2 regions of the Mycolicibacterium brumae genome follow, and region 1 is predicted to be linked to the other one. Evidence: riboswitches for the same ligand, from Rfam matches in the RefSeq annotation. Region 1 holds a riboswitch; the other holds the start of a gene.
The links. Region 1 has a riboswitch for thiamine pyrophosphate ahead of L2Z93_RS00700 (ABC transporter substrate-binding protein). Riboswitches for the same ligand answer to the same signal wherever they lie in the genome.
Positions count from the first base shown of each region.

Region 2: it holds a riboswitch for thiamine pyrophosphate, as region 1 does, so the genes downstream of both, thiC (phosphomethylpyrimidine synthase ThiC) here and L2Z93_RS00700 (ABC transporter substrate-binding protein) in region 1, are expected to answer to the same signal.

Region 1 covers NZ_CP104302.1:138,307-153,925, forward strand. Annotated here, with positions in the region: gene L2Z93_RS00650 (crotonase/enoyl-CoA hydratase family protein) at 1-551, opposite strand, end outside; gene L2Z93_RS00655 (pyridoxal phosphate-dependent aminotransferase) at 880-1,941, opposite strand; tRNA gene L2Z93_RS00660 (tRNA-Ser) at 2,040-2,131, shown strand; tRNA gene L2Z93_RS00665 (tRNA-Arg) at 2,148-2,220, shown strand; gene L2Z93_RS00670 (hypothetical protein) at 2,315-2,833, shown strand; gene L2Z93_RS00675 (ribbon-helix-helix protein, CopG family) at 2,830-3,108, opposite strand; gene L2Z93_RS00680 (hypothetical protein) at 3,126-3,428, opposite strand; tRNA gene L2Z93_RS00685 (tRNA-Arg) at 3,408-3,527, shown strand; gene L2Z93_RS00690 (ABC transporter ATP-binding protein) at 3,571-4,335, opposite strand; gene L2Z93_RS00695 (ABC transporter permease) at 4,325-5,101, opposite strand; gene L2Z93_RS00700 (ABC transporter substrate-binding protein) at 5,104-6,168, opposite strand; TPP riboswitch at 6,161-6,256, opposite strand; gene L2Z93_RS00705 (PucR family transcriptional regulator) at 6,775-8,286, opposite strand; gene L2Z93_RS00710 (CaiB/BaiF CoA transferase family protein) at 8,283-9,386, opposite strand; gene L2Z93_RS00715 (acyl-CoA dehydrogenase family protein) at 9,386-10,579, opposite strand; gene gabT (4-aminobutyrate--2-oxoglutarate transaminase) at 10,601-11,974, opposite strand; gene L2Z93_RS00725 (hypothetical protein) at 12,076-12,504, opposite strand; gene L2Z93_RS00730 (class I SAM-dependent methyltransferase) at 12,564-13,196, opposite strand; gene L2Z93_RS00735 (SDR family NAD(P)-dependent oxidoreductase) at 13,803-14,564, opposite strand; gene L2Z93_RS00740 (phosphotransferase family protein) at 14,576-15,571, opposite strand; gene L2Z93_RS00745 (DUF1622 domain-containing protein) at 15,612-15,619, opposite strand, start outside.
Region 2 covers NZ_CP104302.1:3,536,530-3,552,148, forward strand. Annotated here, with positions in the region: gene L2Z93_RS17305 (Na(+)/H(+) antiporter subunit C) at 1-349, shown strand, start outside; gene L2Z93_RS17310 (Na+/H+ antiporter subunit D) at 346-1,953, shown strand; gene L2Z93_RS17315 (Na+/H+ antiporter subunit E) at 1,965-2,525, shown strand; gene L2Z93_RS17320 (monovalent cation/H+ antiporter complex subunit F) at 2,581-2,871, shown strand; gene mnhG (monovalent cation/H(+) antiporter subunit G) at 2,868-3,191, shown strand; gene L2Z93_RS17330 (cation diffusion facilitator family transporter) at 3,653-4,552, opposite strand; gene L2Z93_RS17335 (LON peptidase substrate-binding domain-containing protein) at 4,662-5,288, opposite strand; gene L2Z93_RS17340 (glutamate--cysteine ligase) at 5,293-6,426, opposite strand; gene sodC (superoxide dismutase[Cu-Zn]) at 6,407-7,117, opposite strand; gene L2Z93_RS17350 (LytR C-terminal domain-containing protein) at 7,129-7,626, opposite strand; gene L2Z93_RS17355 (nucleoid-associated protein NapA) at 7,668-7,973, opposite strand; gene L2Z93_RS17360 (peptide deformylase) at 8,102-8,695, shown strand; gene L2Z93_RS17365 (exodeoxyribonuclease III) at 8,733-9,542, shown strand; TPP riboswitch at 9,590-9,699, shown strand; gene thiC (phosphomethylpyrimidine synthase ThiC) at 9,691-11,319, shown strand; gene thiD (bifunctional hydroxymethylpyrimidine kinase/phosphomethylpyrimidine kinase) at 11,316-12,146, shown strand; gene L2Z93_RS17380 (alpha/beta hydrolase family protein) at 12,143-12,799, shown strand; gene L2Z93_RS17385 (flavin-containing monooxygenase) at 12,825-14,306, shown strand; gene L2Z93_RS17390 (hypothetical protein) at 14,331-15,167, opposite strand; gene L2Z93_RS17395 (hypothetical protein) at 15,164-15,619, opposite strand, start outside.

The DNA.
Region 1 (15,619 bases):
CGGGCCGCGTCGATGTCCTTGCCGGTCAGCGCCAGCTCGCGCAGATGCCCGTCGCCGATGATGTACGGCAGCCGGGCCAGGCTGCCCATGTCGGCGACGATGGCCAGCTTGACCTCACGGATGGAGAATTTGGCGTCGGCGCTGGCGTAGCGGATGTCGGCGGACGCGATGAGGTCCAGCGCGCCACCGATGCACCAGCCCGACACCGCCGCGATGACCGGGGTGCGGGAGTCGGCGACGGCGTTGGTGGCCTTCTGCATCTGCTTGATCGTGGCGAGGAACTCCATCCGCGGTTTGGCCTGCGCGCCCTCGGCCAGCACCGGGGCCAACGTCCCGGCCATCGCCGGCAAGTCCAGGCCGTAGCTGAAGTTCTTGCCGGAGCCGGTCAGCACGATCGCGCGGACCTGCGGGTCGGCGTCGAGGGCCTCGAAGACCTCCGGCAGCTCGCGCCAGAAGTCCGGGCCCATCGCGTTGCCCTTGCCGGGGCCGATCAGCGTCACCACGGCGACGTGGTCGTTCACGTCGATGGTCACCGAGTTGTAGGAATCCATGAGCTGACAGTAGCCGTCCGCGGAACGACGGGGGGAGCGGGCTACTGGGTGTGGCGAGTTCGGGTGCGGAGAGTGGGGAGCGGGGTGCGCGCCAGTGACCTCAGGCCGGAGGCAGCGTCTGCCAGTGACCTCGGGCCGGACGCTGCCCGGCGCCAATGACCTCAGGCCGAAATATCCGGTCCGCCAGTGACCTGAGGCCGAGATCTCCCAACGCCAGTGACCTGAGAGCGAAAAAGGGCCCTGGAATCGCCCTGAGGTCACTCGCGAGGAAGCGCACCGGCCCTGCGTTACCAGCGCCGCGGCACAGGGGCGCGAAACCGGCGCCAGGTTACTGGCGCGCGATCCAGTCCTGCGCGAAGCCGAGGAACACGTCGTTCTCCTCGGGGGCGCCGATGGTGACCCGCACCCCGTCGTCGCCGTAGGGCCGGACCAGCACCCGCGCCTGGTCGGCGGCCGCCGCGGTGAACTCCGCGGTGCGCCCCGGCAGCGGGAGCCAGACGAAGTTCGACTGCGACGGCGGGATCTCGTATCCGGCCTCGATCAGCGCGGCGCTGACTCGGCGGCGTTCTGCCACCACGGCGTCGGAGCGGGCCAGCAGCTCCGCCTGGGCGTCCAGGGAGGCGATCGCGGCCGCCTGGGCCAGCGTGCTGACCGTGAACGGGACGTACACCTTGCCCAGCGCGGTAATCAGCTCCGAATGGCCGACGGCGTAACCGACGCGGGCCCCGGCCAGCCCCCAGGCTTTGGAGAACGTCCGCAGCACCACCACGTTGGGGTGCCGGCGGACCAGCGCGAGACTGTTCGGGACCAGACCGTCGCGGACGTACTCGATGTAGGCCTCGTCGATGGCGATGACGACGTCGTCGGGCGCCGCGGCGACGAAGCGCTCCAGTTCGGCGGGGTCGACGACGGTCGAGGTCGGGTTATTCGGGTTGCAGACGAAGATCAGCCGGGTGTTCTCGGTGACCGCGGCGGCCATCGCGTCCAGATCGTGGGTGGCCTCGCGCAGCGGGACCGGGACCGGGGTGGCCCCGGCCACGCGGATCTGCAGCGGATAGATCTCGAAGGCGCGCCAGCCGAACATCACCTCGTCGCCCGGGCCCGCGGTGGCCTGGATGAGCTGCTGGCACAGGCTGACCGACCCGGCGCCGGCGGCGATCTCCTCCGGGGCGAAATCGCCCAGGTGACGGGCCAGTCGCTGCCGCAGCGCCAGGTAGCCGTTGTCGGGATAGCGGTTGAGCGTCTCGGCGGCGTCGGCGATCGCGGCGGCGACGCTGGGCAGCGGCCCGTGCACGGTCTCGTTGCTGGCCAGCTTGATCGCGCCGGGCACCGTCTTGCCGGGTGTGTAGGCGGGCAGCTCGGCCATCAGCGGGCGTAAACGGGCGGTCATTTGGGTCAGCATAGTGAGGCCATGTACCCTCTGTATCCGGCGGTTCTGGTGCTCGTTTTCGTCTCGCGCAGCGGGTCCGGTAACCTCTGCAAGGTCGAGGAGGCGTGCCAGAGCGGCCGAATGGGACTCACTGCTAATGAGTTGTCCCCTTTACGGGGGACCGGAGGTTCAAATCCTCTCGCCTCCGCCACACAACTGAATAGCACGCGCCCGTAGCTCAACGGATAGAGCATCTGACTACGGATCAGAAGGTTAGGGGTTCGAATCCCTTCGGGCGCACAAGAGAGAATCCCCTCCGGCCTGCGTCGGAGGGGATTCTGCTCTTCCGTGCGCTCCACCTCGGGAGCGATTCCGCGACGAGTCAAGAAGATCTGTGACCGAACACAGGCATTCTGAATCGGTTTCGTCGGCGATCGCGCGTCTGGACAGGGATGCCCGGGGGGCTGGAGTCACCATCGCCCGGCTTGGCCCGGACGTGATGGCGGCTCAGCTTGGCGATGAGACGGCGGTGGTGTCTTTCGACGAGTCACGTGCTCGATACCGGCTTGAGGGGCCTGACGTTCTCGCCAAACGAGAGTTCGGCGCCGGTGACCGCGTCGGAGGGTTCAACTACCACGGCGTGTCGGATGTGGGCATGGCGCAGAGAATGACTCTGCTGAAAGGCAAATCGGTGCAGCTGACCGGCATGGTCGTGCGCGAGGACTCGACCGGCAGATGGGAGCCGCAACCGGCCTCTGAGTTGGATCACTTCCTCTACGACAGGCTGGCGCCCTATGGCTGGCACCAGCAGTTGACGTGGAGCTCGGCGCGAGTGCTGGTCGGCGCGGCCGCGGTGGCGCTGGTTGTGGTGGTCGCGCTGGTCGCCGCGACGATTGCGGCGTTCCTCACCTAGGCGCTGTGCCGCCGGAGGTAGTCGGCGACGGCGCGACGGATGATCTCAGCGACCGGAGCATCTTCGGCTCCCGCTCGATCGTCGAGGGCCCGACGGAGGTCAGCCGGGAAACGCACCGAAATGGCAGGGGTGTTGCCGGTGGCCACGCGCCGGCCGGACGGACGCCCGGTGCGGAGACGGTCCGGGTAGACGGTGATGGGACCGTTCGGCGCTGGGGGATTCGCCTCGAAGTCAGCGGCCATTGCGGCGTAGGCGTCGTCGGTTCGCTTTGCCATGTGCTCCTCCTTTGTCTTTATCGCCGCTGGGTATCGGCAATGTCGTCGGGGGTGATGTGGTCGACGATGCCTGCGGCGGTGACGGTCGCCCAACGCAGCAGCATCGCGTGGAAGACCTCGATGGTGTCGGCGGCGACTTCGCCGACGACCTCGAGCAGCGGTTCGTTGTCGGCGTATCGGCCGATGTGCGGCAGCAACTGAGCGTCGGCGAATACGCGGGAAGGGACTGGAACAACGAGGGCGGGATACTCGATGGCGCTGCGGATCTCGTCATCGGTGATGCCCTGCTGGCGGGCACTGCGGTTGATCTCTATCCGCATAAATAAATGTAACCGATTTATCAATGGAAGTCGAACCGACTTCCTGTCCGCTGACTACGGATCAGAAGGTTAGGGGTTCGAATCCCTTCCGGCGCACCAGCGAGCGCGTCTCTCCAACCAGTGTTCGCGTATCCCGGGGCCCTCAGCCGCGCAGCGCCTCGAACAGCGCCCGCTCCAGCCGGCCGAACTCCGGGGCGGCCAGCACGTCGATGCCGCGAGGTTTGGGCAGGTCGACGTCGAGCACCAGCCGCACCGAGGCCGGCCGCGGGGACAGCACCACCACCCGGTCCGACAGCAGGATCGCCTCCCGCACATCGTGGGTGATCAGCAGCGCGGTCCAGTCGTGCTCCACCCACACCCGCTGCAGCCAGTCCTGCAGATCCTGGCGGGTCAGCGCGTCCAGCGCGCCGAACGGCTCGTCGAGCAGCAGCGTCTTGCGTTTCTGCACGACGGTGCGCAGCAGCGCGGCGCGCTGCCGCATACCACCGGAGAGTTCGAACGGCAGCGCGTCCTCGAACCCGTCGAGCCCGAAGCGGGGGAACCACTCCCGCACCTGCGACCGCGCCGCGCGGCGCGCAACGCCCTGCACCTCCAAACCGAGCGCGGCGTTCTCGGCGATGGTGCGCCACGGAAACAACAGGTCCTGCTGCGGCATATACGCGGCGTGATCGCAGCTGCCGGCCACCGCCCGCCCGTCGACCAGCACCCGGCCGGCGTCGGGGGAGTCCAGGCCCGCGATGATGTTGAACAGGGTGCTCTTGCCGCACCCGGACGGGCCGATCACCGACACGAATTCGCCGGGGGCGACGGAGAACGACACCGAGTCGAGCACCCGTCGGCTCTCGCCGCGGCGCACCCGGAATTCGCGGCTGATCCCGGTCAGCTCCAGCCGAGGCTCACCGGTCATCGGCGGCGGCCCTTCGCTCCTTGACGTGCCATCCAATGACGAGCCGCTCGATGAGGAAGGTGGACAGGTACAGGCCGATGCTGACGGCGGCGGTGACGGCCACCGCGGCGAGCACCAGGTCGGTCCGGAACGCGTTCTTCTGCACGCTCATGTAGATGCCCAGCCCCGACTTCGCGCCGACGTACTCGGCGAAGATCGCGCCGATCACCGCGTAGGTGATGCCGATCCGCAGCGACGTGAAGAACATCGGCAGCGCCGACGGCAGCCGGACCAGGACGAACTCGCGTCCCCGCCCGGCGCCCATGCTGCGCAGCAGCGCGGAGGCCTCCCGCGACGTGCTGGCGAATCCCTCGACCAGGCCGATCGCCACCGGGAAGAACGTGACCAGGGCGACGACCAGCACCTTCGGCAGCAGGCCGAAGCCGAACCAGATGATCATCAACGGCGCGATCGCGATGATCGGGATGGTCTGCGAGGCCACCAGCAGCGGGATCAGGCCGCGGCGGGCCAGCGGCGAGAAGTCGATCGCGATGGCGACGGCCCAGGCGAACACCAGGGACACCCCGAAACCCACCGCCGTCACCCCCAGGGTGGCTAGCGCGTGGCCGGCGATGGCGTCGTGCTGCACCCAACCGGCGGTGGCCACCCGCGACGGCGCGGGCAGCACCTGCGGGCGCACGCCGGTGACGCGCACGGCGGCCTCCCACACCGCGATCAGAACGGCGAGGAAGACCAGCGGCGCCCACAGGTTCGCCCGGGAGCGCACCGCTACAGGTATTCGTTGCTGAAGAACGTCGACCAGTCCGGCGCTTCGCGCAGCGGCGCCCCGTCCCGGTCGGTCAGCAGCCCGCTGTCGTAGAGGAACGCGCCGAGCTCGCTCCAATGCTCGAGGGTCTGCCGGCCGAACTCGCCGTTCTCGTCGAGCATGTACTTCTCGGCCAGCAGTTGCTGGCTTTCGACGAGCAGGTCCAGGTCGGTGAGCAGGCCGGAGTTCTCCTGCTGCAGGATCGCCGCGGCGGCGGCGGGGTCGTCGATGGCGTCCTGGTAGCCGCGGCGCAGCGCGCCCACGAACGCGCGGGCGGCGTCCGGGTTGTCGGAAAGCCAGGTCCTGTTGCCGACGACGACCACCGCGTAGGCGTCCGGGAAGCCGTAGTCGGTGTAGGCGAAGGTCTTCAATTCGACGCCGCGGCGCTTGGCCTCCAGGCCCTCCCAGGCCACGTACGGCACGGTGAAGTCGACATCGCCGGAGTACAGCGCCTCGTAGGCGGTGGTGCCGAGCACGACGGTCTCGAAGTCGCCCTTGCCGCCGGCGGCCTGCACCACGCCGCGCATGGTGACCGTCTCCGCGGGGTTGTCGAAACCGCCGAAGGTCAGGCCGTCGAGGTCGGCGGGGCTGGTGATGTCATCCCGGTCGGCCAGCACCGCGACCTCGGTGGCCCAGGTCTGCTCGACGGCGAGCACCGAGCGCAGGTCGGCCCCGGTCGCCATCGACATGGTGGCGGTGTCCTGGAAGCTGATGCCGAACTCGGCCTGACCGGCGTCGACCAGCACCTCGGGGTTGGTGTTGTTGTACGGCAGCACCTCGACGTCGATGCCGGCGTCGGCGAAATAGCCGCGGTTCATGGCGACGTACAGGCCGGTGTGATTGGTGTTCGGAGTCCAGTCCAGCGCGAAACGCACGGTGGTCCGCTGGCCCTCCGCGCCCTCCGGGTCGCTGCCCGCACAGCCGGTGAGCGCGCCGGTGAGGGCCATGGTGAGCGTCAGCGCGGTAGCCGCGAGCAGGGTGAGTCGGCGCACCGCGAACGGGCGACGGATGGAGGGTGAGTGATTCATCGTCAGACATTCCCTTCGCCAGTGTGAACTGGAGCAGGTTCGACGGGTTTGATCTCAGCCGCTGGTCGCGGCACCCCGTGTCATTTGTCGACCACCATAACTCACGTCCAGAGAACGGCCGGATTCGGTCGGCGGGCAGGTCCTCCGCGCTGGTCAGATCCACCGCTCGTTGGATCGGTTCGGGCTAGGTTCTGTTGCGAAAGTGGCAGGTGGGGTTTGATGCCGGCCCGTGGTGCGCGGTGGCGACGCCGGTGCGACGTCGTGTCGCGAACAGCCTGACGTCGACAGCGACTGGCCAGGTAGTGCACGGAAACTGCGGCGAGTGGCCAGTTTTGGCACGATAATCGCGGCGAGCGGCCCGGTAGTGCTCGAGGGCTCCATGGTGTCCGCTTAAGACCGGGCGGTCCTGGGGTGTTGTGCACATAGGTGGACGCTCGTGCTGTAGGTGGACGCTGGAGCAGGAAAACGTGCGCTACCTGGCCCCTCGCGAAGGAAAACGTGCCGTAGTTGGCCGCTCGCGCTCAGGCATGACCGTCAATGCACGCTCGGGGAGATCTCGAACTCACCGGCGCACATCCGGACGTCACCTAGCCCGCCTCAGCCGGGTTAGCAGTCCGCGCGCAGCGCCAGCACCTCGCGGGCCCGCAGCGCCAGCCACAGCTGCGCGCGGGTGTCGGCCGACGCCAGATCCGTGCCGAGCGTCTCGGTGATCCGGGCCAGCCGGTTGCGCATGGTGTGCCGGTGCACCCCGAGCTCCGCGGCGGCGTTCTCGACGTGCCCGTTGTGCTCCAGGTAGCCGGCCAGAGTCGCGGCCAGAGCCTCGTCGAGCGGGTCCAGCGCGGCGGCGATCAGCCGCAGTTCGGCGTCGCTGCGCGAACCCAGCAGCACCCCGAACGTGCCGAGCCGGCCGAACCGCGACAGTGTCCCCGGCCCGCCGGCCAGGGCCGCGGTGCGGGCCTGGGTCAGCGCGGCGCCGAGCCGGCCGACGGGCTGCGCCGCACTGACCCCGGCACCCACCGGCCGCTGCAACTGGGCGGTCATATCGCGGCGCAGCCGGTCCGCGCACGCGGCCTCGGCGGCCGGCAGCACGACCACCAGATCATCTCCGTCGCCGCACATCAGGAACGGGATCGCGGTGTCGGACAGCGCTTTACGCGCCTGTTCGGCGGCGGGTAGCGCGGGGCCGGCGTCGGTGAGGGCCAGCACCGTCACCTCGCCGTCGGGGTCGAAACCGAAGTAGCGCAGCACCGCCGGCTCGACCGCCTCCGGTGTGCGCAGCAGCGTGCGGGTGACCGCGTCCCGCAGCCGGGTCTCGGTGTCGAGGACCCGGTCCGGTTTCTCCAGCTCGATGCAGATCAGCGCGACGGCGTGCGCCACCAGCAGCCGATCCGTGCTGGCCGGTGACCCGGCGGTGCGCACCGTCAGCCAGCCGCGGACCGCTTCGGTCACCCGAAGCGGCTGCAGCAGGCAGTAGCCGTCGCCGTCGGCGACCACCCGGGCCGTCGGGCCGCGGGACCGGTTCGCGACGGCCGCGATCTGATCCGCGCCCAGGGCGGCCACCCGGTCCGGGTCGGCCCCGGCGGCGGCCAGGGCGCGTCCCTCCGGGTCGAGCACCACCGCGGTCGCCGACAGCAGCCGGCTCAGCGCGGCGACCACCGCGGGGACGCCGCCGCGCAGCGTCTCCCGCGCCAGGATCTCTTGCTGGGTGACCACCCGCCGCACCTCCCGCACCTGCTCGGCGTTGATCTCGTCGATCACCGCGCGGGTGATCGCGATGAACGGGGTGGGCGCGGGCACCGACAGCACCGGCAGGCCGAAAGCGTCTGCGGCGCGGATGATTCCGTCCGGCACCCGGCGGTAGGACTGGCCGGTGCTGAACGCCAGCGCGGCGACGTTCGCCCCGGACAGCCGGCGGACGTATTCGAACTGCTCGTCGTCGGAGTCGGCGACCTTCAGGCCGGTGGTCATCACCAGTTCGCCGCCGAACAGGTAGGGGGTCGGATCGGCCAACTCGATCGGGTGCGCCCAGCTGATTGCCCGGCCGGCGTTCTCCCGACCGGCGACCAGGGTCAGGCCCAGGTCGGCGTGTAGGGCGAGCCGCCGGACGGTGATGCTCACGACAGGGGTGGCGGCGCGCTGCGGTAGCTGACCGGGGTCGCCGAAAGGTCGATCGGGTTCGCCACCTGCGGGGTGGAGCTGCCGGGAACCGGGACCGTCGCCGCGATGCCGAGCTGCTCGGCGAACGCGAACGCCTCGGCCAGATCATTGATCGGGCCGGCCGGCACCCCGGCGGCGCCCAGCTCGCGGTGCCAGTGGTCGGCGCCGTGCGCGGTCAGCGCCGACTCGATCACGACGCACAACGCATCCCGATTCGCCACCCGCGCCGGGTTGCTGAGAAACCGCGGATCCTCGGCCAGTTCGGGCGCGCCGATCACCGCGGCGAACGCGGCGAACTGTTTGTCGTTGCCGACCGCCACCGCGATCGGCCGGTCGGCGGTGTCGAACGTCTGGTACGGCGCGATGCTGGGGTGCCGGTTGCCCATGATGGTCGGGATCACCCCGGCGCCCAGATAGCCCGAGGCCTGATTGACCAGGGACGACAGCAACACCGAGAACAGGTTGGTGTCCACCCGCTGTCCCTCCCCGGTGCGGTCGCGGTGGGCCAGCGCCGCCAGGATGCCTGCCAGCGCGTGCAATCCGGCCAGCACATCGACCAGCGCGACGCCGGCCTTGGTGGGCTGGCCCGGTTCCGGGCCGGTCACGCTCATCAGCCCGCCGACGGCCTGCACCAGCAGGTCGTAGCCGGGCAGCGCCGCTCCGCCGTCGCGGCCGAAACCGGTGATCGAGCAGTAGATGACGTCGGGCCGGATCGCCTTCAGGTCGTCGTAGCCCAGCCCGAGGCGCTCCATGGCGCCGGGCCGGAAGTTCTCCACCACGATGTCGGCCCGGGCGACCAGGTCCCGGGCCCGGGCCACATCCTCGGGATCGGTCAGATCCAGGGCGACCGAGCGCTTGTTCCGGTTCACCGCGTTGAAATACGTCGCCACCCCGGCGGAGTCGTACGGCGGTCCCCACGCGCGGGTGTCGTCGCCGGCGCCGGGCCGTTCGATCTTGATCACCTCGGCCCCGAAATCGCCGAGCATCATGGTGGCGTACGGACCGGCGAGCACCCGGGAGAAGTCGACGACGGTGATCCCGTCCAACGCTCCGGGTGTCATTACCGGAACGCCGCCTGGCCGGTCAGCGCCTTCCCGATGGCCAGCAGGTGCATCTCCGAGGTGCCCTCGTAGGTCAGCACCGACTCCAGGTTGTTGGCGTGCCGCAGCGGGGAGTACTCCAGCGTGATCCCGCTGCCGCCCAACAGGGTTCGGCACTCCCGGGCGATCGCCAGCGACTCGCGGACGTTGTTGAGCTTGCCCAGGCTGACCTGCTCGGGGCGCACCCCCTCGGCGTCCTTGATCCGGCCCAGGTGAATGGCCAGCAGCAGACCCTTGCCGAGCTCCAACGTCATATTGGCCAGCTTCTCCTGGGTCAGCTGGTAGGCGGTCAGTGGCTTGTCGAACACTTCCCGGGCGCCGGCATACGCGATCGCGGTCTCCAGCGAATCACGCGCCGCGCCAAGCGATCCGAACACGATTCCGAACCGGGCCTCGTTCAGGCAGGACAGCGGCGCGCCCAGACCGACCGCCTCCGGCAGCTGCGCCGACGCCGGCAGCCGCACATTGTCGAGCACCAGCTCCGAGGTGACCGACGCGCGCAGCGACAGCTTGCGGTGGATCTCGTTGGCGGTGAAGCCCGGGGTGTCGGTGGGCACCAGGAAACCGCGGATGCCGTCGTCGGTCTGCGCCCACACCGTCGCCACATCGGCGAGGTTGCCGTTGGTGATCCACATCTTGGTTCCGTTGAGGACCCAGTCGCCGCCATCTCGGCGGGCCCGGGTGCGCATCCCGGCCGGGTTGGAGCCGAAGTCCGGTTCGGTCAGCCCGAAGCAGCCGATCGCGTCGCCGGCGGCCAGCCGCGGCAGCCACTCCTGCTTCTGCTCTTCGGAGCCGTAGCGGTAGATGGAGAACATCGACAGTGAGCCCTGCACCGAGACGAAGCTGCGGAACCCGCTGTCGCCGGCCTCGAGCTCCATGCAGGCCAGCCCGTAGCTGACGGCGTTGACGCCGGCACAGCCGTAGCCGTCCAGGTGCATGCCCAGCACCCCGAGGTTGCCGAACTCCTTGGCGAGTTCGCGTGGCAGCGTGGCGGATTCGAACCAGCCCTCGACGTTCGGTTTGAGTTTTGCGTCGACGAACGCGCGCACGGTGGCGGCGATATCGCGTTCGTCGTCGTCGAGTAGCCGGTTGGTGTCGAACAACCCGAGCGGGGTGTAGGTCTTGGCGGCGGGCCGGGAGTCGGTGGCGGTCATGGGTGGGCTCCTTGGGTTGGCTTAGAGGGTTGCGAAGGCGTCGCGCAGCACGCCGAAGCCGTCGATGAGCAGGTAGTCGGAGATGGACAGCGGGGGCAGGAAACGCAGCACATTGCCGTGCGTTCCGGCGGACAGCGTCAGCACGCCGTTGTTGCGGCAGTGGTGGCCGACGGCGACGGCGGCGTCCCGGTTCGGCGCGCGCCCACCGGGCACGACGAGTTCGGCGGCGACCATCGCGCCGCGGCCGCGGATCTCGCCGATCACACCGGTGGCCGAGGCGATGTCGCGCAGTTCGCGGACCATCAGGTCGCCGATGGCGCGGGCCCGCTCCAGCAGATTGTGGGTCTCGATCTCCTCGAACACCCCCAGCGCGGCGGCGCAGGCCACCGGATTGCCGCTGTAGGTGCCGCCGATCCCGCCGGTCGGGGCGGCGTCCATCACCTCGGCGCGGCCGGTGACGGCGGCCAGCGGCAGCCCGCCGGCCAGTCCCTTGGCGCTGACGATCAGGTCGGGGACCAGCCCGTCGTGCTCGCTGGCGAACCACGTTCCGGTGCGGGCGATGCCGGACTGCACCTCGTCGGCGACCAGCAGGATGCCGCGCTCGCGGCAGAACTCGGCGACCGAGGTCAGAAATCCCGGGGCCGGCACGATGAACCCGCCTTCGCCCTGGATTGGTTCGACGACCACGCAGGCCACCTGATCGGCCCCGATCTGGGAGTCGATCAACTGGGCGAACTGCTGCATGGCCTCTGCGGCGCAGTGCTGCGGGCCCGACGGCCAGCGGTACGGGTACGCCATCGGCGCCCGGTACACCTCGGGGGCGAACGGGCCGAAGCCGTGCTTATACGGCTGGGTCTTCGACGTCATCGTCATGGCCAGCATGGTGCGGCCGTGGAAGCTGTGGTCGAAGACCACCACCGCGGGCCGGCCGGTGGCGGCGCGGGCGTACTTGACGGCGTTCTCCACCGCCTCGGCGCCGGTGTTGAACAGCGCGGTGCGCTTCTCGTGATCGCCGGGGGTGATCCGGTTCAGCGTCTCGGCGACCGCGAGATACGGCTCGTACGGGGTGGCCAGGAAGCAGGTGTGGGTGAACCGGGCGAGTTGCTCGGCGGCGCGGGCCACCACCGCGTCGGCGGCGTTTCCGACGGTGGTGACCGCGATCCCGCTGCCGAGGTCGATGAACGAATTGCCGTCCACGTCGAGCAGCACCCCGCCGCCGGCCGCGGCGGCGTAGATCGGGTTGCCGCTGACCAGGCCGGCGGGCAGCGCCGCGGCGCGCCGGGCGGCCAGCTCGACGCTGCCGGGGCCGGGCACCTCGGTGACCAGCCGGCGCTCCTGGCGCAGCGTCGGGCCGCCGATCGCGGTGTTGAGCGCCGCGGTGTTGAGCGCTGTCATGGTGGCCTTTCGGTGGGATTGTGGCCAGCCTATGGGCGGCAGGGATCCCGGCCCATATCCATTCTGGACAATCATTGGCTCATAAGTGTCCGAAACGGAAATTACGTCGCGGCCCGGTCCGTCGGCCGGGCGTGCTTAGGGGCGAACCCCCGGCTCCACACCTCGCGGATCGCCACACCCGTCATGAACAGCGCGAAAACCTGAAGCGGTGACCAGGGCTCCGGCGCCCAGTCCATCCGCCGGCCCGCGAGTAGGAACACGGCCGCGGCGACGACGGGAACCACCACATTGGCGACCCCGAATGCCCACCGGCGCGCCAATACCGACTCGGCCACGGCCGCGACCAGCGTCACCGCCAAACCGGCGAGGGCCATCACGGCGAACCACCCGTCGGCGCCCAGGCCGGGGTCGGAATCCGCGATGAGCAGGTTTTCGCTCCACGTGTTCGCGTCGGCGTCCACATAGTCGGCGTAGCGGCGCGGCATGGTCACGAACGGAATCCGCGCCATCAGCAGGGCGACGACGAACACCCACCATCCAGTGTGCCCGGCGACCCGTGCGGCGCGAAGGGGCGAAACTCGAGAGTCGCTCAACCCTTGACGCCGACGGTGATCATGTCGGCGAACGGCTGGATCCAGTCCGGGCGCTTGACCCGATGCTGGTCGGCGACGGTGAACCCGGCCCCGCTGAACAGCTCGCGCATCTCCTCCGGCGGCGGCATGTGCGCGGCGGACTCGGCGCTGTTGATCAGCTTCGCCCAGGCGCCTTGCGGCGCGAATGTCGTCACCGCCGCGACCCCGCCCGGGGCCAGCACCCGGTGGAAGTCGGCGAGCGCGGCGGGCTGGTCGAAGAAGTGGAACGCCGAGGTGGTGACCACCGCGTCCAGCGCGCCGTCCTCGAACGGCAGCGCCTCGGCCGGACCGGTCAGCCACTTCACCGCCGACGACCGGGACCGGGCCTGCTTGAGCATGCCCTCGGCCATATCGACGCCGTAGACGGCCTCGGTGTCCAGCTCGCGCTGGATCCGGTCGGCCAGGATGCCGGTGCCGCAGGCGATGTCGGCGATCCGCCGGGCGCCGTGCTCGCGCAGCACCGCGATCACCTCGTCCTGGGCCGGCTGGTACATCCAGCGCTGCAGGAACGGGATGTTGTACAGCGGAGCGGCCACACTCCAGAACCCGGTGACCGCGTCGTTGAACGCGCGGCGTTGCACTGACGTCATGACGACGACGGTACCCCCGGGTACCGGGTGCGGGGTACCGGCTGATGATCACGGGCGCCGGCTACGGAGGCCGATGACGACGGAGCGTCGGGCGTCGGTGGCCGCGAGTCCGTTGCCGCGTGCCGATGGCGTCGAGGGCCGCATCGAGTGAGAAGTCAGGCACGCTAGTGAGAACTGGTGGCGGTTCAAGAAGGCATGCATCAAACCCGGGGCGGTTCACTGAGAAACCAGGCACGCTTGTGAGAAACCACGGATGCGAGTGAGAGCTGAGGGCGGCCGCTCTGCGTCGAATGGAACGTGGTGGCGGCCACAAGACGCAAAACCGCCCTGGTGTTCCACACGACGGAGAACCGCCGCCGCGGCGTCTCACTGACCTACCTCATGTCTCAAATGCATCCCAGAGATCTCAGTCGATGGGCCACCCCGCCGTCATGTCTCAGAGACATCCCTGGATTCTCACTCGATGGTTCCCGCTCGGACAGCCACCCGCCCGCGCGCTCATCGACCCCGACGCCCTGCCGGACAGCCACCGCTCGCCAGCCCGCGCCCCGCCCGGCCTCGACTGCCCTTATGAGCCGGGCCTCGTTCCTCGCTCGTCGAACCCGGCTACGTGACGGTGATACCTCCGTCGACGGCAATGGTCTGCCCGGTGACATACCCGCCGGCCGCCGACGCCAGCCAGACCGCGGTCGCCGCCAACTCGGCCGGTTCGCCGGTGCGACCGAGCAGCACCCGCGGCAGCTGCGAATCCAGGTAGCCCGGCAGGTAGTTGTCGGTCATCTCGGACTTGAAGAAGCCCGGCGCCAGCGCGTTCACCCGAATGCCCTTGCGCGAACCCCACTGCTGGGCCAGGTCCCGGGTCAGCCCGATGATCCCGGCTTTGGACGCCGCGTAGGCGGCCTGCGGCAACCCGGCGGTGGTGATGCCCAGGATCGAGGAGATGTTGATGATCGAGCTACCGGGCTGCATCACCCGTCCGCAGGCTTGCGCCATCCAGTACGAGCCGTTGAGGTTGATGTCGATGACGGTCTCGAACTCCTGCACCGTCTCGCGGGTCGCGGGGACCGCGGTGCCGATGCCGGCGTTGTTGATCAACACGTCGACGTGGCCGAACACCTCCATCGCCGCGTCCACCATCCCCTGGCACTGCGCCGGATCGGCGACGTCGGTGAGCACGGCCAGGGCCCGACGGCCGGACGCCTCGACCAGCTCGACGGTGTCGGCGAGCTTGTCGACGCGGCGCGCGCCGAGCACCAGGTCGGCGCCGGCCTCGGCGAACGCCCGGGCGAACGCCACGCCGAGCCCGGCCGAGGCGCCTGTCACCAGGACGACCTTGTCGTCGAGGTCGAACAGGTCTTTCACGCTCATACCGGGCTCCTTCAGTTGGTGTTGATGACGTGGACGCCACGTTCGAACAGCAGCAGCGCGGCGCGGTGCAGGTAGTCGCCGACCTCGCGGGACGCCTGGCCGCCGGCGGCGCGGGCGTTGGAGCCCTCCAGGATCACCCCGGATTTGAAGCAGGCCATCGCGGTGTACCACTGCAACTCCGACAGATCCCGGCTGGTGTTGCCGGCGTATTCGGCGACGAGTTCGTCGGCGCTGGGTAGCCCGGGCGCGGCCATCAGCGGATTGCCCAGCACGGTGTCCGATCCCGGGATCGGCCAGGTCGCGAGCAGCCAGCCCAGATCTAGCAGCGGATCGCCGATGGTGCACATCTCCCAGTCCACGATCGCGACCAGTTCGGGGCCGGTGGGGGAGAACATCACGTTGCCGGCGTGATAGTCGCCGTGCATGATCCCCGGCGACCAGTGCGCGGGCACCCGTTCCCGCAGCCAGGCGGCCAACTCGTCGACGCCGGGAATGTTGTGCCCATCGTAATTGTCCAGTGCCGCATAGGATTCCAGCTCCGCGCTCCAGCGCGGCACCTGCCGCTCCAGGAAGCCGTCGGGCTTGCCGAACCCATCGAGGCCCACTGCCCGGTAGTCGACGGCGTGCAGCTTCGCCAGCGACGACGCCATCGACAACCCCATGCCGTGCTGGATCTCCTGGGACCCGGCGTGCAGCGGCGGCAGCCCCTGGCCGGCGTTGAAGCCGTCGATCGGCTCCATCAGATAGAAAACCGCGTCGCCGAGCACCGAGGTGTCGTCGCACGCGGCGATCAGCCGCGGGTGCGGCACGTCGCTGCCGGCGAGGGCGGCCAGCACCCGGGTCTCCCGGAGGATGACCTTGTTGCTGACCGGGCGCAGATGTCGCGGCCCGCGGCGGAAGACGTAGTCCCGGCCGTCGCGGCGGAAGCGGATCAGGATGTTCTGCGTGCCGCCGGTGATCTCGGTGACATCGGTGACCGAACCGTCGCCCAGGCCCTGGCGCGTCATCCAGTCGGCGACCTTGTCGAGTTCCTCCACGCCGCTCAACCTACCCGT
Region 2 (15,619 bases), 590 kb from region 1:
CCTGCTGATCCTGACCGCGGGCGGCAAAGCCGGCAGCCCGCCGATCTACGGCCGTGGCAGCGCCGGCGAGGACACCGTCGCCGACCCGCTGGCCCAGGCGATGATCCTCACCGCGATCGTCATCACCATGGGCGTGGCGGCGTTCGTGCTGGCCCTGACCTACCGCGCCTACCGACTGACCACCGCCGACGCCGTCGAGGACGACACCGAGGACACCAGGGTCGCCCGGTCCGCCGAGGAGGGCCAGATCCGCGAGTCCGACGACGAGGGCCTGGAGCCGGTCACCCACCCCGACACCGACGAGCCCGACGAGCTCGACGCGCTGCCCGGACGGGAGGGATCCCGATGACCGGCCCGCAGTTGGCGCAGCTGCTGATCCCGCTGCCGGTGCTGATCCCACTGCTCGGGGCGGCGCTGACCCTGATCGGCAGCCGCCGGCCGCGCTACCAGCGGCTGATCACCCTGGTCGCGCTGACCGCGGTGACCGCGGTCTGCGGAGTGCTGCTGTACCTGACCGACCAGCACGGGACGCTGGTGCTGCAAGTCGGCGGCTGGGGCCAGTCCGAGACCGGCTACGGCCCGCTGGGCATCAGCCTGGTGGTCGACCGGCTGGCGGCCCTGATGCTGGTGGTCTCCACCATCGTGCTGTTGCTGGTGGTGGTCTACGCCATCGGCCAGGGTCTGCGCGACGGCGACGACAAGCAACCCGTGTCGATCTTCCTGCCCACCTACCTGGTGCTGTCGGCGGGTGTCTGCAATGCGTTCCTGGCCGGCGACCTGTTCAACCTGTTCGTCGGGTTCGAGGTGCTGCTGACCGCGAGTTTCGTGCTGCTGACCATCGGCGGCAGCGCGGACCGGGTGCGGGCCGGCATCTCCTACGTGATGGTGTCGATGGTGTCGTCGCTGATCTTCCTGTTCGGCATCGCGCTGGTGTACGCGGCGACCGGCACGCTGAACATGGCCGAACTGGCGGTTCGCCTGGGCGGCGTCGCCGACGGCACCCGGATGGCGCTGTTCGCGGTGCTGCTGGTGGCGTTCGGCATCAAGGCGGCGGTGTTCCCGCTGTCGGCCTGGCTGCCGGACTCCTACCCCACCGCCCCGGCGCCGGTCACTGCGGTGTTCGCCGGCCTGCTGACCAAGGTCGGCGTGTACGCCATCATCCGCGCGCACTCGCTGCTGTTCCCGAACGGTTCGATGGACAAAGTGCTGCTGGTGGCGGCGCTGCTGACCATGATCATCGGGATCCTGGGCGCGGTGGTGCAGACCGACATCAAGCGTCTACTGTCGTTCACCCTGATCAGCCACATCGGCTACATGGTGTTCGGCATCGCGCTGTCCTCCCGGCTGGGGATGGCCGGCGCGATCTACTACGTCGCGCACCACATCATCGTGCAGACCACGTTGTTCCTGGTGGTGGGCCTGATCGAACGCCAGGCCGGGGCGTCGACGCTGCGCCGCCTCGGTGGGTTGGCCGCGGCCAGCCCGCTGCTGGCGTTCGTGTTCGTGGTGCCCGCCCTGAACCTCGGCGGCATCCCGCCGTTCTCCGGTTTCATCGGCAAGGTCGCGCTGCTGGAAGCCGGCACCCAGGACGGCTCGGTGCTGGCCTGGGCGCTGGTGGCCGGCAGCGTCATCACCAGCCTGCTGACGCTGTGGGTGGTGACGCGGGTCTGGACCAAGGCGTTCTGGCGGGCCCGGGTGGACGCGCCAGACGGCGAGATGGCCATGGCCACCCCGTCGGCGCTGCTGTTCAACTCCGACGACGTGGAGTTCGCCGACCGCGACGACGTCGGCCGGATGCCGGCGGGCATGGTGGTGCCGACCATGGCGCTGATCGCCGTCGGCCTGGCGCTGACGGTGTTCGCCGGGCCGATCTTCGGCTACGCCGAACGCGCCGCGGACGAGATCATGGACCGCGGCGAATACATCAGCGCCGTGCTGGGAGGCCCACCGTGATCCGGGAGGATATGCGCCGCCGCGGACTGCGGGTCGGGATGATCGCCTGGCTGGTCGCGGTCTGGGTGCTGCTGTGGGGTTCGGTGTCCTGGGCCAACCTGCTCAGTGGCCTGGTGGTGGCGCTGCTGATCAGCTACCTGCTGCCGTTGCCGCCGGTGCCGGTGGAAAGCCGGGTGCGCCCGCTCGGAGTGCTGGCGCTGATCGGCTACGTGACCTGGAGCCTGATCTGGTCGTCAACGCAGATGGCCTGGCTGGCGGTGAAGCCCGGCAAGGCGCCGTTGAACGCGGTGCTGCGGGCGCACTTGAACATCAAGTCCGATCTGATGCTGGCGCTGGCGGTCAACATCGTGAACCTGACTCCGGGCACCATCGTGCTGGAGATCGACCAGGTTCGGCGCATCGTCTACGTGCATGTGATCAATGTCGGCACGCAGCGCGCCGTCGGGCATTTCTACCGGCAGATCGCCGCGGTGGAGCGACGGGTGAACGGAGCCTTCCCGCCGCTGAACCCGTCGCCGTCCTCGTCCTCGTCGCCGCCGTCGTCGTCGTCGTCGGAAGTGGAGGCTCAGTGAGCACCGCGAGCCGACGATGCGCGGCGGGGCACCAGCCCCGAGGAGGAGCGAGCGCATGAGCACCGTTTTCGCCATCGCCGCGGTGATGATGACGCTTGCCGCGGTGTTGACCATGTACCGGCTGCTTGCCGGGCCGAGCACCCTGGACCGCCTGGTCGCCCTAGACACCCTGATCGCGGTGACCATGGGGTCGATCGGGGTGTGGGCGGCGTACAGCCACGACACCACCGTCACCTACAGCCTCGCCGCGCTGGCCCTGATCAGCTTCGTCGGCTCGGTCAGCATCGCCCGCTTCCGAGTGCCCGACACCGTCGACCCGCTGGACCGCGACGGAGGACGCCCATGAGCGTCACCGACATCATCAGCTCGGTGCTGATCCTGAGCGGATCGGCGCTGGGGCTGACCGCGGCGATCGGCATCGTGCGCTTCCGCGACACCCTGTCGAGGATGCACTCGGCGACCAAACCCCAGACCCTGGGCCTGTTGCTGGTGCTGGCCGGCGCGGCGATTCAGCTGCTGGGCAATTCCGATGTCGGCATGCTGATCCTGACCGGGATGTTCACCCTGATCACCGCGCCGGTGGTCGCGCAGCGCGTCGGCCAGCTCGCCTACCGGGAGCAGAACCTCAAGGACCGACTCACCCTGGACGAGATGGACGACCGGTAGGTCGCGGGGGCTTCGGGCTGGCGGGCTTTCGGCTGCGCGGCTGTGGGCTGGCGGGGTGGCTGCGCGCATCGAGTGAGAAATCAGGTACTTCAGTGAGAAGTGGCGGCGGGGCCGGTCATCGAGTGAGGAACCAGGTACGTCAGTGAGACCTCAGGGATGCAAGTGAGACACCAGGGCGGCGATCTTCATCGAGTGAGAATCTAGGGACACGTTGTTCGAGTAACCCCCACCCGCATGTCTCACTCAATGAAGAACCCCGCCCTCACGTCTCACCGAGCTACCTCAGTTCTCAAACGCCTACCTGGCGCCTCACTCGATGACCGGCCGCGCCACCAGTTCTCACGAACCGCCATCACGCCTCACTCGATTCGCAGGCCGCGGCGAACTTCACCCGCGCGTTCGGCGCCACACTGACGTCCGCAAACTTCAAACGGACCCCCCGCGCCCCCGAAGGCAAACGCTCAGCGGCGCCACGGCTCGTAGGCCCGAGGGTCCTCGACGGGCTCGATGTGAATGGTCGGCACCAGCCCGTCGACGGCGCCGCGCAGCCGGGATTCGACCTCCTCGGCGAGGTCGTGACTGCGTTGCACGAGCCAGGCACCCGGCACCAACATGTGCAACTGCGCGAAGCTGTGCCGGCCGGACACCCGGGTGCGGACATCGTGGAACTCGACCTCGTCGCTGCGGAACTCGTTGAGCACCGCCTCGATGGCGGCCAGATCCTCGTCGGGCACGGCGGTGTCCATGAGCCCGGCGGTGGAGTGGCGGACCAGCGAGAATCCGATCACCAGGATGTTGACGGCGACGGCGATCGCCACCACGGCGTCCAGCCACAGCCAGCCGGTGACCGCGACGAGCCCGACGCCGATGATCACCCCGGCGGTGGTCCACACATCGGTCATCAGGTGCTTGCCGTCGGCCTCCAGCGCCATCGACCGGTGCCGGCGCCCGGTCCGGATGAGCAGCACCGCGACGCCCCCGTTGACGGCGCTGGCCAGCACGGAGATCAGCAGGCCGACGCCCACCTGCTCGAGTTCGCGCGGGTGGGCCAGTCGGTCGACGGCGCTGACGATGATGACCGTCGCAACGACGGCGATCATCAGGCCTTCGATGGTGGCCGCGAAGTACTCGCTCTTGAAGTAGCCGAAGTTGCGGCGGGCATCCGGCGGGCGGGCGGCGATCTTCAGCGCGATGAAGGCGATGACGGCGGCGACCAGGTTCACCACCGACTCCGCGGCGTCCGACAGCAGGCCGACGGATCCGGTGAGCTGCCAGGCGGCGGTCTTCAGAGCGATCGTCACGACTGCGGCAGCGATGCTGATCAGCGCCCAGCGGCTCAGATCGCGGCCCGGGGATTCCATCGCTTCATCGTCGCGCACCGCGGGAGGTGGCGCCGACTCAGGTTGTCCTCACCGGTCGGGTGCGGAATCGCTGGCCGGATCCGGCCATCGCAGGCTCGGTAGGCTCGGCCTACTCCTCCGAAAGCTGGAATCTCACCAGGTCGGACACCGTCTCGACGGCCTCGCGCAGCACCGCCAGTCGCTCGACCGGTCCCGGCGCGGCGAGCACCGCATAGCGGTCGGCCGGGCCGATCGGCACCCGGGCGGCCAGATCGAAGAGCCGCTGCCCGTCGTCGCCGGCGCCGGTCCCGAGCACCTCGGCGCGGCGGCGCAGCCGGAATCCCCGTACCCCGGCGATGGTCTGCAGCAGGGCCCAGATGTCGTCTTCGAGGCGCGCGAGGTCAGCGGCCGACACCGACGCGGGCGGATCCGGCCAGGCTTGGGTGTCCGCCACCGGATAGGGATTGTCCGGCAGCCAGCGCAGCACCCGAATGCGCTGGGTCAGCGCGCAATTCAGCGAATAGCGGCCATCGCCGTGCGCGACGTGCGAGGTGATCCGGGCCAGCACCCCGACGTCGTTGCGCCGGTCACCGCCGCCGACCTCGGCGCCCGCGGCGATCAGCACCACCCCGAAGCGGCCATCACCGGCCAGGCAGTGCGAGACCAACTCCGAGTACCGCGGCTCGAAGATCCGCAGCGGCAGTGTCTCGCCCGGCAGCAACGCCGACTGCAGCGGAAACATCGGCGTCGGCGGCATGGCGCTACAGGTCCAGCTCGCCGATCAGCGCGTCGACGACGGCCCGAAGGTCGCCCTCGTGTTCCTCGGAGACCCGTCGCTGCCGCTGGTAGGAGCCTCCGGTGCGCGGGATATCCGCGACGGAGCGCAACTCGTCGGCGCAGTCCAGCGAGCGCGCGATCGGCTCCAGCCGGGTCAGCAGGTCGTCGAGGTCCTCGGTGACCAGGCGCTCATTGCTGTCGGCGTCCAGGATGATGACGGCGTCCAGGCCGTAGCGGGCCGCGCGCCACTTGTTCTCCTGCACATGCCACGGCGGCATCGTCGGGAGTTCCTCGCCGGCGTCCAGGCGCCGGTCGAGGTCGACGATCAGGCAGTGCGTCAGCGCCACCAGCGCGGAGAGCTCGCGCAGATTGGACACCCCGTCGAAGATCCGGACCTCGATGGTGCCCAGGTGCGGCGACGGCCTGATGTCCCAACGGATCTCGTTGATGTGGTCGATGATGCCGGTCTTCTTCTGGTCGCCGACGAAGCCCTCGAACTCGCTCCAGGTCTGGAACTGGAACGGCAGGCCCGCGGTCGGCAACTGCTGGAACATCATCGCGCGGTTGCTCGCATAGCCGGTGTCCTCGTGCTCCCACCACGGCGACGACGCGGACAGCGCCAGCAGGTGGGGGTACTGGTTGAGCAGGGAGGAGATGATCGGCATCACCTTGTGCGCCGAGGACACCCCGACGTGCACGTGCACGCCCCAGATCAGCATCTGCCGGCCCCACCACTGGGTGCGGTTGATCAGCTCGGCGTACCGCGGGCCCTCGGTCAGTTCCTGGGCCTCCCACTGCGCGAACGGGTGGGTGCCCGCGCAGAACAGCTCCATGCCATTGTTGCGCACCACGTTCCGCACCACCTGGAGGGTGGAGCGCAGGTCCGCCATCGCGGCCGGCACGGTGTCACAGACCCCGGTGACGACCTCGATGGTGTTGCGCAGCAACTCCTTGTGCACATGCGGGTTCTCGCCGATCTCGGCGATCACCGAGGCGGCCTGATTGGACAGGTCGCGCGTCTGGGCGTCGACGAGGGCGAACTCCCACTCCACGCCCAGCGTGGGCCGCGGGGACCCCTCGAAGGGGATGCGTTCGACGTTAGCCGGCGCTGATGACACCGCAGGCCACCCGGGATCCGGCGTCACCGGTGGCCATGGTGTTCGCATCCGGGCCCGCGACGCCGTCGGCGGAGTAGCGGTCCGGGATGTTCGCGAAGTTGTCGGCGCCCTCGTGGATCATGATGGCGGTTCCGGAGCCGGCCTTCAGATCGTCCTCGGTGAACGCGTCGGTGGTGGTGACCAGCAGCGCGGAACCGTCTTCGCGGACCTGCAGGGAGCTCAGGTCGCCGCTCATCGGGTGTCCGGAATGCCCGGGGGCCTGGAAATGGCCGCCGGCGGACAGGAACGCGCCCGGGGCGCCACCGGCCGGGGCGGTGGAGCTCGGCTCGCACTTGCCGACCGCGTGGATGTGCAGGCCGTGGAAGCCGGGGGTCAGCGCCGCGGTCCCGGTGGTCTCGACGGTCACCTTGACGAAGCCGGACTCGAAATCGAAGGTCGCGGTGGCCACCTCGGCGCCGCCGACGTTGCGCAGCGGCACGACCAGCGCCTCGGAGCCGCTGGACTCTTCGCCGTGGCTTTCGGCGCCGCTGCCCGGCGCGGGCGAGCCGGTCCACACCGACGGGGTGGTGCCCGGCGCGTCGGCGGGCACCTCTCCGGGAGGCGCACACGCGCTCAGCAGCGCGACAGGTGCGGCGAACAGGACTGCGACGGCTGACTTACCCCAGGGCTCTGGGAACGCGGGCTTGACCATGGCTCTAGAGCCTAGCCGGTGACGACGACGATCACGCCGGGTGGCTGCCAGGAAATTTCGGGCGAGCGCGGGTGCACCGGGGCCTGCAGCAGAGTGCCGATCTCCTCGGCGGCTTCCTTCTCGCCCTCGGCCTCACCGTAGTAGACCGTGTTCTCGACCACACCGGGCAATTCCGGCGGTCCTTCGGGGCCGACGAGCTCGCCCAGGTTGCCGGTTTCGCTGACCACCCATTCGGCGCCGGTCAGCTGCTCGGCGACGCGGGCGGCGGCGCCTTCGACCTCCGAGATGTTGTAGACCCGGACCTCAGGCTTCGGCGCGGGGGCCTCCGAGGTGGTGGTCTCCGCGTTCGCCGACGTGCTCTGTGACGTGGTCGCCGACGTGCTGGTCGACGGCCCGCTGGAGGACATCGCCTGGAAGGCCACCAGCAGGAAAACCCCGCCAAGGAAGATCAACACCATCACCATGGCCCGCAGCGGGAGCCCCGAGGAATCTGGTACGCGCTCGTTCATCGCGTCCACCATATCGGTGGGTTAGGCGAAACTGGGAATCGTCAGCTCAGTTCGAAGCCGAGCCGACGCGCGGCCTTGGCTTTCTGGCGGGTCGCCCGGACCCGTCGCAGCCGCTTGACCAGCATCGGATCGGCGGCCAGCGCCTCCGGTCGGTCGACCAGCGCGTTGAGCACCTGGTAGTAGCGGGTGGCCGACATGGAGAACAGCTCCTTGATGGCCTCTTCCTTCGCGCCGGCGTACTTCCACCATTGCCGCTCGAAAGCCAGGATGTCGTGTTCGCGTCGCGTCAGGCCGTCGGCGGGTTCGCTCGAATCAAGCTCGACCGGAGCTGCGGCGTTGTCCCTCATCCCGGCTGGTCCTCCTCCGCTGCCCACCGAATGACAAACTTGTAGTTCGGCCGTTATTCAATCACGCCCCGCGGCGCCGACCGGCCACATGTCGGCGCGCGTCGGTCGCGATTTAAGCTTGGGAGATCATGGCAGTCAGACCAATCGTCATCGTCGGCGACCCCGTGTTGCACAACCCCACCCAGCCCGTGCCCGTCGGCGCCGACGGCAGCCTCCCGGCTGACCTCCCGGCGCTGATCGAGGACATGTACGAAACGATGGACGCGGCCAACGGAGTCGGCCTGGCCGCCAACCAGATCGGCGTGCCGCTGCGGCTGTTCGTCTACGACTGCGCCGATGACCGCGGGCAGACCAAACGTCGCCGCGGCGTCGTCATCAACCCGGTGCTGGAAACCTCGGAGATCCCCGAGACCATGCCTGACCCCGACAACGACGACGAGGGCTGCCTGTCAGTGCCCGGCGAGTCCTTCCCGACCGGCCGGGCGACCTGGGCGAAGGTCACCGGCCTGGACGCCGACGGCTCCCCCATCGAACTGGAGGGCAACGGTCTGTTCGCCCGGATGCTGCAGCACGAAACCGGGCACCTGGACGGCTTCCTCTACATCGACACCTTGATCGGCCGGCACGCCCGCGCGTCGAAGAAGACCGTCAAACGCAACGGCTGGGGCGTGCCCGGGCTGGCCTGGATGCCCGGCGAGGTCGCCGACCCGTTCGGCCACTGATTTCGTTCGGCTTCATTTGGCACCGAGAGGACCACGCATGCGCCTGGCGACCTGGAACGTCAACTCCATCCGCACCCGGGTGGAACGAGTGACCGACTGGCTGGCCCGCGGCGACGTCGACGTGCTGGCCATGCAGGAGACCAAGTGCACCGACGCGCAGTTCCCCGCGCTGGCGTTCGAGGCGCTCGGCTACGAGATCGCGCACGTCGGGCTCAGCCAGTGGAACGGGGTGGCGATCGCCTCCCGGATCGGGCTCGACGATGTGCAGATCGGCTTCGACGGTCAGCCCGAATTCGGCAAGGACGGGATCGACCCGACGGTGGAGGCCCGCGCGATCGGCGCGACCTGCGGCGGGGTGCGGGTGTGGAGCCTGTACGTGCCCAACGGTCGTTCGCTGACCGACCCGCACCTGGCCTACAAGCTGGAATGGCTTGCCGCGCTGCGGGACACCGCCTCCGGCTGGCTGGCCGCGGATCCGTCGGCGCCGATCGCGCTGGTGGGTGACTGGAACATCGCCCCGGAGGATGACGACGTCTGGGATATGGCCGCCTTCGACGGTAAGACGCACGTGTCCGCGCCGGAGCGGGCCGCGTTCACCGCGATGGCCGACGCCGGGTTCACCGACGTGGTGCGGCCCTACACCCCGGGTCCGGGGGTGTACACCTACTGGGACTACACCCAGTTGGCGTTCCAGAAGCGCCGCGGCATGCGGATCGACTTCATCCTCGGCTCGCCGGGACTGGCGTCGCGGGTGTCGGCCGCCGAGATCGTGAAGGACGAGCGTCGGCCCAAGAAGGGCGCCACCGCTCCGAGCGATCACGCCCCGGTTCTGGTCGAACTGAGCTGACTGCCGCCGCCCACCCGCACCGCCCGGCGGTGACTTGGGTTACATTGGCGGGGTACCACGGGAGCGCTATCCGAAAGCGCTGAGAGGACGGCTGGGGCCGTCGACCGTATGAACCTGTCCGGGTAATGCCGGCGTAGGGAGGATTGCGATGAGTGTTTCTGTTGACCCGTCAATCACCACCGGGCCCATCGAGGGCAGCGAAAAGGCGTACCAAACCCTGCCCGACGGCGCCCGGGTCCCGTTCCGCCGGGTGAACCTGACCAACGGCGAACACCTGGACCTTTACGACACTTCGGGTCCGTACACCGACAGTCACGCCGCCATCGACCTGGAACGCGGGCTGCCGCCTCGACCGGGCATCGTGGCCGATCGCGGCACCCAGCTGCAGCGGGCCCGCGCCGGGGAGATCACCGCCGAGATGGCGTTCATCGCCGTCCGGGAAGGTGTCGACCCGGAGTTGGTCCGCGCCGAGGTGGCCCGCGGCCGCGCCGTCATCCCGGCCAACCACAACCACCCCGAGAGCGAACCGATGATCATCGGCAAGGCGTTCGGGGTGAAGGTGAACGCCAATATCGGCAACTCCGCGGTGACCTCGTCGATCGGCGAGGAGGTCGACAAGATGGTGTGGGCGACCCGCTGGGGCGCGGACACCATCATGGATCTGTCCACCGGCAAGAACATTCACGAAACCCGCGAATGGATCCTGCGCAATTCTCCGGTCCCGGTCGGGACCGTGCCGATCTATCAGGCGCTGGAGAAGACCAACGGCGATCCCACCAAACTGACCTGGGAGCTGTACCGCGACACCGTGATTGAGCAGTGTGAGCAGGGCGTGGACTACATGACCGTGCACGCCGGCGTGCTGCTGCGCTACGTCCCGCTGACGGCCAACCGGGTGACCGGCATCGTCAGCAGGGGCGGCTCGATCATGGCCGCCTGGTGCCTGGCCCACCACCGGGAATCGTTCCTGTACACCAATTTTGACGAGCTCTGCGAGATTCTCGCCCGCTACGATGTCACCTTCTCCCTCGGCGACGGCCTGCGCCCGGGCTGCGTCGCCGACGCTAACGACGCCGCTCAGTTCGCCGAACTCCGCACCCTGGGTGAGCTCACCAAGATCGCGAAATCCCATGGCGCACAGGTGATGATCGAAGGCCCCGGTCACGTGCCGATGCACAAGATCGTGGAGAACGTGCGACTGGAGGAGGAGCTCTGCGAGGAGGCCCCGTTCTACACCCTGGGCCCGCTGGCCACCGACATCGCGCCGGCCTATGACCACATCACCTCGGCGATCGGCGCCGCGATCATCGCCCAGGCCGGCACCGCGATGCTCTGCTACGTCACGCCCAAGGAGCACCTGGGGCTGCCGGACCGCAAGGACGTCAAAGACGGGGTGATCGCCTACAAGATCGCCGCGCACGCCGCCGACCTCGCCAAGGGCCACCCGCGGGCGCAGCTGCGCGATGACGCGCTGAGCCGGGCGCGCTTCGAATTCCGTTGGCACGACCAGTTCGCGCTGTCCCTGGATCCCGACACCGCGCGTGCCTACCACGACGAGACGCTGCCGGCCGAGCCCGCCAAATCCGCGCACTTCTGCTCGATGTGCGGCCCAAAGTTCTGCTCGATGCGGATCACCCAGGACATCCGGGACGCCTACGGCGACGGCAGCGCCGCCGTCGCGCAGGCCGGGATGGACGCGAAATCGGCAGAGTTCGCCCAACACGGCAATCAGGTCTACCTCCCGATCGAGCCCACTCTGCGAGGATCGCGGGTGTGAACCTGCTTCCGCTATCCCCGCCCGGAGAGCCCCCCGTCCGGGTGATGACCATCGCCGGCTCCGATTCCGGCGGCGGCGCCGGCATCCAGGCCGATCTGCGCACCTTCGCCATGCTCGGACTGCACGGCTGCGTGGCCGTCGTCGCGGTCACCGTGCAGAACTCGGTGGGGGTCAGGGCATTCCATGAGATCCCGACCGACATCATCGCGGGCCAGATCGCGGCGGTGACCTCCGATATCGGCATTTCGGCGGCCAAGACCGGAATGCTGGCGTCGGCGGAGATCATCGAGACCGTGGCCCACACCTGGACGTCTGAGAAGCTGACGGTCCCGCTGGTGGTGGACCCGGTGTGCGCCTCCATGCACGGCGACCCGCTGCTGCACCACAGCGCCCTGGATTCGCTGCGCAACGTGCTGTTCCCGTTGGCCACCGTGATCACGCCGAACCTCGACGAGGTGCGGTTGCTGGTGGGCATCGACGTCGTCGACGACGCCAGCCAGCGCGACGCCGCCCGGGCCCTGCACGACCTGGGCCCGCAGTGGGTGCTGGTCAAAGGTGGGCATCTGCGCTCGTCGGCGGGCAGCCCGGACCTGCTCTACGACGGGACCGGGTTCTTCGAGTTCAACACCCAGCGGATCGACACCGGCCACGATCACGGGGCCGGCGACACCCTGGCGGCGGCCACCACCTGCGCGCTGGCGCACGGCTACTCGGTGCCCGAGGCGGTCGCGTTCGCCAAGGATTGGGTCACCGAATGTCTGCGCGCCGCGTACCCGCTGGGCCACGGGCACGGCCCGGTCAACGCGCTGTTCCGCCTGCGATCATGACCGGCCCGGACGCCATCGACGGCGTCGCGCACTCACCCGACGGCAGCCCGGCGGGGGTCGTCGTGCTCACGCACGGCGCAGGCGGCAACCGGGACACCCCGACGCTGGTCCGGGTCTGCGACGAATGGGCGGCGCGCGGGTGGCTGGCGGTCCGGTACAACCTGCCCTACCGACGCCGACGGCCGAAGGGACCGCCGTCGGGGTCGGCCGCGGCCGACCAGGCCGGCGTCGCCGAGGCGGTCGGGTGGGCGCGCGGCCTGGCCCTCGGGCCGGTGATCGCGGGCGGCCATTCCTATGGCGGCCGGATGACGTCGATGGCGGTCGCCGGCGGCCTCGAGGTCGCCGTGCTGACGCTGTTCTCCTATCCGCTGCACCCGCCGGGCAAGCCGGAGCGACTGCGCACCGAGCATCTGCCGGACATCACCGCGCCGACGGTGTTCACCCAGGGCGCGCGGGATCCCTTCGGCAGCATCGAGGAACTCGCCACCGCGGCGACGCTGATCAGGGCGGAGACCGAGATCGTGGAGATCGCCAACGCCGGGCATGACCTCATTCCCCGCCGGCCTCGCTCCGGCCCGGCGCCGGGCACGCTGCCCGACGTTCCGGCCCTCGCCGTGGACGCCGCGCTGCGACTGCTGACACCTGTCGAATAGGCGGTACCTGCGGTACCGTCGACCTATGGAGAACTTCCCGGAAGCCGTCATCATCGGCGCTGGATTCGGCGGCATCGGCGCGGCCATCGCGCTGCGCAGGATCGGCATCGACGACATCGTCATCGTCGAACGCGAAGACGACCTCGGGGGCACCTGGCATGTCAACCGGTACCCCGGCCTGGCCGTCGACATCCCGAGCACCACCTATAGCTACTCCTTCGAACCCAATCCCAATTGGTCGCGATTGTTCGCGCCCGGCGCGGAGCTCAAGCGCTACGCCGAGCACGTCGCCGACAAGTACGACGTGCGCAGGCTCATGCGCTTCGGGGTCAGCGCCGAAAGCGCGCAGTGGGACGAGGAGCAGCAGCGCTGGCGGCTCACCCTCGACGACGGGCAGACCCTGAACCCGCGGATTCTGATCGCCGCCACCGGATACCTGTCCCAACCGCACACCCCGGACATCCCCGGCATCACCGATTTCGCGGGCCAGATCGTGCACACCACGGCGTGGGATCCGGACCTGGACCTGTCCGGCCGCAAGATCGCGATCATCGGCACCGGGGCGACGGCGGTGCAGTTGATTCCGGAACTGGCCAAGACCGCCGACGAGCTGACGGTGTTCCAGCGCACCCCGATCTACGTGACGCCGAAGGTGGACTTCGCCATCCCCGCGCCGGTTCGCAGCGTGTTCAATCGGATCCCGTTGGCGCAGAAGGGCGCCCGCACGGTCACCGATCTGGTCTACGAGGTGATCATGGTGGTCGGCGTGCTGCACTTCCGGCAGCTGAACCCGGTCAACCGGATCGCGGCCGGCGCGGCGCACCTGTTCCGCCGACTCAGTGTCCGCGACCCGAAGGTGCGCGACGCGCTGAAGCCGGACTACGACTTCGGCTGCAAACGCCCCACTTTCTCCAACGAGTACTACCGCGCCTTCAACAAGCCGAACGTGTCCCTGCAAGCCGGCGGGATCGAGCAGATCACCGCCGACGGCATCCGCACCCTCGACGGCCAGCAGGTCGACATCGACACCCTGGTGTTGGCCACCGGATTCGACCTGTGGGACGCGAATTTCCCGGCCATCGAGGTCATCGGACGCGGCAGCCGGAACCTCGGGAAGTGGTGGCGGGACAACAGGTTCCAGGCCTATCAGGGCATCTCGGTCCCGGAGTTCCCGAACTTGTTCAACCTGGCCGGACCATACTCCTACAGCGGCCTGTCCTACTTCACCACCATCGAATGCGAGATGATCCACCTGCAGCGGGTGCTCGGCGAGGCGCAACGCCGCGGCAAGCAGACCGTGGAGGTCTCCGAAGAGGCCAACGCCGACTTCCTGGCCCGGATGACGTCGCACCTGGATGACACGGTGTTCTACGCGGGTGACTGCGCGAGCGCGCGGTCCTACTACTTCAACCACGCCGGTGAGGCGACGCTGCTGCGCCCGACGTCGACGGCGAACGCGTTCCGCGAAGCGAAGACGTTCCCGCTCAGCGCTTACAACTACAGCTGAAGCCTGAGGCGTTCCCTGGGCGCGTCAGGTGGTTCCCACGTAGATGACCTTGGTGACCCGCTCGGTTTTAAGTTTCCCCTCGCCGGAGCCGACCGACACCTTCCAGCCCCCGATGCCCTTGTCGATGCCGTTGTCCCGGTCACCGGGCCCCCAGACGGCGGCGAAGGCGTCCTCGTCATCGGGATAGCGGCAGCCGTAGTAGCCGATCCAATCCGGGTGCTGGGTGGGTGAGCCCCAGGCGCCGCCGGTGCGCGCCTGGCACTGCGCGCCGTCGCTGAGCTCCAGGCCGAGCGGGCGCGGATCCTCCTTCAGCGGCTGGCGCGGCTCATCCAGGCCGGTGGCCGATATGTAAGCCAACTCCTCGGCGAACGGATCCTGCACGCACGCGATCAGGGCCGCGTCCTCGTCGCGGAAGCAGGCGAAGGTGGCGTCGGCGTTCGAGCCGCAGGAACGCGCGTGGCCGCTGACGTCGAATGGCGACGGCCAGCCGCCGGAGCAGTCGACTTCGATGCTCGGGGTGCGCAGGTCCCAGTCGATCTCGTCGTACACAATGTTTCCGCGCTGGTCGACGGGTTTGAGCACGATCACCTCGGGCTGCATCGCCCGGTTGAAGCCGAGGGTCAGCAGACTGACCACCAGCACCGCGACGACGCCGATCGACAGCGGCTTGGGCAGCGCGGCGAACCGCGCCAGCCAGCCGCCGACCACCGACGGTTGTCTCACGGCTGCGGCGGGTTCGTCGACGAAGAACTGCCATCCGGGCGGAGCCGGCGGCCAAGCCGGATCCGGCGCCCAGGCCCGGTCGGGGAACCACCCCGGCGCCGGTGGCGGCCAGCCCGGCGGGACGTTGAATCGCGTCACAACGGCATCCGCCCGGTGTTCTGCGTCCACTCGGCGATGAGTTGCTGCTCGTAGTGCTCCTGCCGCATCCGCAGATCGGTGTAGACGAGCACCTGCAGCACCCGAACCCAGGCGATCATCACTCCCAGCGCCAGCGCGAAGTACAGCACATTGAAGCCGACGAAGAACCCGCCGAACACCAGCGGGAAGACGCACACCACCCACAGCAGGTGGATCCCCAGGATCCGACCCCACGCCGGTTTCGACATCGTCGCCGACCGGCGCAACGAGTCGAACACCCCGCGGCCTTCGACCACCAGCACGATCGGCGACAGGCTGAACAGCACCCCGAACGCGAAGACGCCGAGCGCCGCCACCAGCGCCAGATAGTTCAGCATCTCCGGCGCCCCGGCCATCACCGCGGCGCCGACCGCGAACATCATCACGATGTCGGTCAGGAAGATCACCGCGTA